DNA from 2 places in the Phytobacter palmae genome. Region 1 is predicted to be linked to the other one. Evidence: predicted binding sites of a transcription regulator. Region 1 holds the regulator's gene; the other holds the start of a gene.
What was found. Region 1 encodes CRP, which controls carbon source genes, mostly activating them, when cyclic AMP is high. Its sites were predicted from a motif close to ATGTGANNNNNNTCACAT; they were not measured.

Region 1 (2,205 bases):
AGGGAAGAAAATTCAGTAGCCTTGCGGCGGACACAATATCTTCCCCCGCCAGGTGTAGCCCCGGAAAGCGTAGCGCCACCGGGGAAAAGGTCGAATGCGCTACGCTTATCCGACTTACCTGCTTAGCCTTTGAAAGCGGTTCTCAGGCCTCAATCACTTCATACGAATGCGTGATTTTCACCGCCTTCTCCAGCATTAACGCGACGGAGCAATATTTCTCGGCAGAGAGATCCACCGCACGCGATACCGCCGCCTCTTTCAGCTCCTTGCCGGTCACGATGAAGTGCAAGTTGATATGCGTAAACAGACGCGGAGCCTCTTCACGACGCTCTGAGGTCAGCTTCACTTCGCAATCTTTCACATCGTGGCGGCCTTTTTGCAGAATAGATACAACATCGATAGCGCTGCATCCTCCTGCTGCCATCAGCACCATTTCCATCGGGCTTGGGGCTTTGTCGCCTGAGTTACCATCCATCAGGATCTGGTGCCCGGACGCAGACTCGCCAAGGAACGTTAAACCTTCTACCCATTTCACTCGAGCTTGCATTTTTAATTCACTCCGGAGTTACAGTTTTCTTTACAGATTACGCGTACATAAGAAAACTCGCAACGGAAGGCGACCTGCGTCAAGCTGAAGCGAGACACCAGGAGACAGGCGACAAAAGCTATGCTAAAACAATCGGGATGCTACAGTGATACATTGATGTTATGTATGTATGCAGAGGACATCACATATTACAGGCCGCAGGCATGTCTGACGGTCCACTTCCCAGGTATGGGGAAGATAGATTGCAACCCCGGACGCGATATGTGAATCCAGCGTCTGGAGCCAGCTTATAACAGAGGATAACCGCGCATGGTGCTTGGCAAACCGCAAACAGACCCGACTCTCGAATGGTTCTTGTCTCATTGCCACATTCATAAGTACCCATCGAAGAGCACGCTGATTCACCAGGGTGAAAAAGCGGAAACGTTGTATTACATCGTCAAAGGCTCAGTGGCTGTGCTAATCAAGGATGAAGAAGGTAAAGAGATGATCCTCTCTTACCTTAACCAGGGAGATTTTATCGGTGAACTGGGTCTGTTCGAAGAGGGTCAGGAGCGCAGTGCATGGGTACGCGCCAAAACCGCTTGTGAAGTGGCCGAAATCTCCTATAAAAAATTCCGTCAATTAATTCAGGTGAACCCGGATATCCTGATGCGTTTGTCTTCTCAGATGGCGCGTCGTCTGCAGGTCACCTCAGAAAAAGTCGGCAACCTCGCCTTCCTTGATGTGACAGGCCGTATCGCACAGACGCTGCTGAATCTGGCGAAACAGCCGGATGCAATGACCCACCCGGACGGTATGCAAATTAAAATTACCCGTCAGGAAATTGGTCAGATCGTTGGCTGCTCCCGCGAAACTGTCGGTCGTATCCTGAAAATGCTGGAAGATCAAAACCTGATCTCCGCGCACGGTAAAACCATCGTCGTGTACGGTACACGTTAATTCTCAAGCGGCGCGTCGCCCTTAACGATGCGCCGTTTTTGTCTCTCTTTTCCATGTGGCGCAGGCTGATTTATCACCCCGAAATCAACTATGCACTGCGACAAACGCTGGTGTTATGCCTCCCTGTGACCGTGGGTCTCATCGCGGGCCGTCTCGATCTCGGTTTGTTGTTTTCCCTTGTTCCTGCCTGCTGCAATATTGCCGGTCTGGATACGCTGCATAAACGTTTCTTCAAACGTGTCTTCATCGGCGGCACTCTCTTCGCTGGCAGTAGCCTCACGGTACAGTTATTACTGACGCAAAATGTTCCGCTACCGCTGATCCTGACCGGATTAACGCTGGTCCTCGGCGTCACGGCAGAAATCAGCGCATTGCACGGGCGCCTGCTCCCCGCCTCGATCATTGCCGCCATCTTTACGCTCAGCCTCGCCGGTAGCATGCCCATCTGGGAACCGTTACTGATTTATGGTCTGGGGACACTGTGGTACGGCGCGTTTAACGCCTTCTGGTTCTGGCTGTGGCGGGAGCAACCGCTACGTGAATCATTGAGTCTGCTGTATCGCCAGCTGGCGGACTATTGCGAAGCAAAATACAGTTTGCTGACGCAGCATGTCGATCCCGAAAAAGCCCTTCCGCCACTACTGGCGCGCCAGCAAAAAGCGGTGGATATGATCAGCCAGTGTTACCAACAGCTGCATATGCTGGCGGCGAATAAT
Region 2 (2,205 bases), on a different contig from region 1:
TATTTCATCACTGCTGCCTATTACTATACCTGGTAGCATCATCGGCATGTTAATCATGTTCGTCCTGCTGGCGCTGCAAATCCTGCCTGCCAAATGGGTTAATCCTGGCTGCTATGTGCTGATCCGCTACATGGCGCTCCTGTTTGTGCCAATTGGTGTGGGCGTAATGCAGTATTACGACATTCTGCGCGCGCAGTTTGGCCCGATAGTGGTCTCCTGTGCCGTCAGTACGGTTATCGTTTTTCTCGTGGTGAGCTGGGCCACTCATCTGGCGCACGGCGAACGTAGAGTCATTGGCGAGAAAGGAAGTGAAAAATGATGGCGTATATCTGGTGGTCGCTTCCGCTCACGCTGGCGGTCTTTTTTGCAGCGCGTAAGCTCTCTGCACGCTTCAAAATGGCGCTGCTTAATCCTTTGCTGATTGCGATGGTGGTGATTATCCCGTTCCTGCTGGTTACCGGCATCCCTTATGACCACTACTTTCAGGGAAGCAAAGTTCTTAATGATTTACTGCAACCTGCGGTGGTCGCCCTGGCATTTCCGCTTTATGAGCAGTTACATCAGATTCGCGCGCGCTGGAAATCCATCATTACTATCTGCTTTTTCGGCAGTATTGTGGCGATGGCGAGCGGAGCCGGTATTGCGCTGATGATGGGCGCATCGCCAGAGATTGCCGCGTCTATTCTGCCCAAATCAGTCACCACGCCAATTGCCATGGCGGTTGGTGGCAGCATTGGCGGTATTCCGGCGATTAGCGCGGTTTGCGTGATTTTTGTCGGCGTACTGGGCGCGGTCTTCGGTCACACGCTGCTGGATGCCATGCGTATTCGCACAAAATCAGCCCGCGGCCTGGCCATGGGCACAGCCTCTCACGCCCTGGGTACCGCGCGTTGTGCGGAGCTGGATTATCAGGAAGGGGCGTTCAGCTCACTGGCACTGGTTATTTGTGGGATTATTACGTCACTGATTGCGCCATTCCTCTTTCCCGTAATCCTCGCGATAGCGGGCTAAAATTTGCGATGAGTCGCGCATTTTTAATTTGAATTGCATACGTTGCATATACAGTGAGATGTTGATCACATATAAAGGCTAAAACGGCCCTTACACTACGATCCCATTACATTGTTATGAGGCAACGCCATGCATTCACGTTTTCACACTGCGTTTCCGGCCCTTGCGGAGAATTTACAGGCCGCACTGGCACCGCTGCTGGCGGACGCGGATTTTCCCGCGATGTTAAGCGCTGAACAGGTATCGACTCTGCTTAACGCCACGGGTATGGACGAAGACGCGTTGGCTTTCGCTCTGTTACCGTTAGCAGCAGCCTGTGCACGTACTGAGCTTTCGCATTTTAATGTCGGCGCGATTGCCCGCGGTATTAGCGGTACCTGGTATTTCGGCAGCAATATGGAATTTCTTGGCGCCACTATGCAGCAAACCGTCCATGCTGAGCAAAGTGCCATCAGCCACGCATGGCAGCGCGGCGAAAAAGCGCTGGCCTCTATCACCGTTAATTACACCCCCTGCGGTCACTGTCGCCAGTTTATGAATGAACTGAACAGCGGCCTGACGCTACGTATTAACTTACCGGGTCGTACGCCACATACCCTGGGTGATTATCTGCCAGACGCCTTCGGTCCTAAGGATCTTGAGATCAAAACCCTGCTACTTGATGAGCAGGACCACGGGTTTACCCTGAGCGGAGACGCACTCTCTCAGGCGGCCATCACTGCGGCTAATAAAAGCCATACGCCGTATACACAGTCACCGTCCGGGGTAGCTATCGAGTGCCGAAACGGGCGGATTTTCAGTGGCAGCTATGCGGAAAATGCCGCATTTAACCCGACATTGCCACCGCTACAGGGCGCTCTGAATCTGATGAGCCTTGCCGGATACGACTACCCGGATATGCAGCGTGCGGTACTCGCCGAAAAAGCCGATGCCCCTCTCACCCAATGGGACGCGACTGTCGCCACGTTGCGCGCCCTGGGTTGCCAGAACGTTGAGCGTGTTTTGCTCGACTGACCTCTCAACTGCGGGCATTTTGCCCGCAGTGATGAAAAACCCCGCAATTGAACGCCCGTTTCTTGCGATTGCCGAACGGGTAAAGTAGCCTTGAGTGAAATTTAACCCTGTACCGAGTTTGTCTGCATGCTAAAGCGCTTTGTATACAGCCTGTTGGTCCTTATCGGCTTACTGCTGTTG

Region 2: the regulator CRP is predicted to act here: its motif matches at 1,065-1,082, upstream of cdd (cytidine deaminase).

Annotation. Positions count from the first base shown of each region.
Region 1 covers NZ_JBCIVJ010000002.1:25,866-28,070, forward strand. Annotated here, with positions in the region: gene AAIG39_RS02830 (phosphoribulokinase) at 1-19, shown strand, start outside; gene AAIG39_RS02835 (OsmC family protein) at 143-547, opposite strand; gene crp (cAMP-activated global transcriptional regulator CRP) at 857-1,489, shown strand; gene AAIG39_RS02845 (YccS/YhfK family putative transporter) at 1,543-2,205, shown strand, end outside.
Region 2 covers NZ_JBCIVJ010000003.1:216,449-218,653, forward strand. Annotated here, with positions in the region: gene AAIG39_RS06225 (CidA/LrgA family protein) at 1-319, shown strand, start outside; gene AAIG39_RS06230 (CidB/LrgB family autolysis modulator) at 316-1,011, shown strand; gene cdd (cytidine deaminase) at 1,141-2,025, shown strand; gene sanA (outer membrane permeability protein SanA) at 2,152-2,205, shown strand, end outside.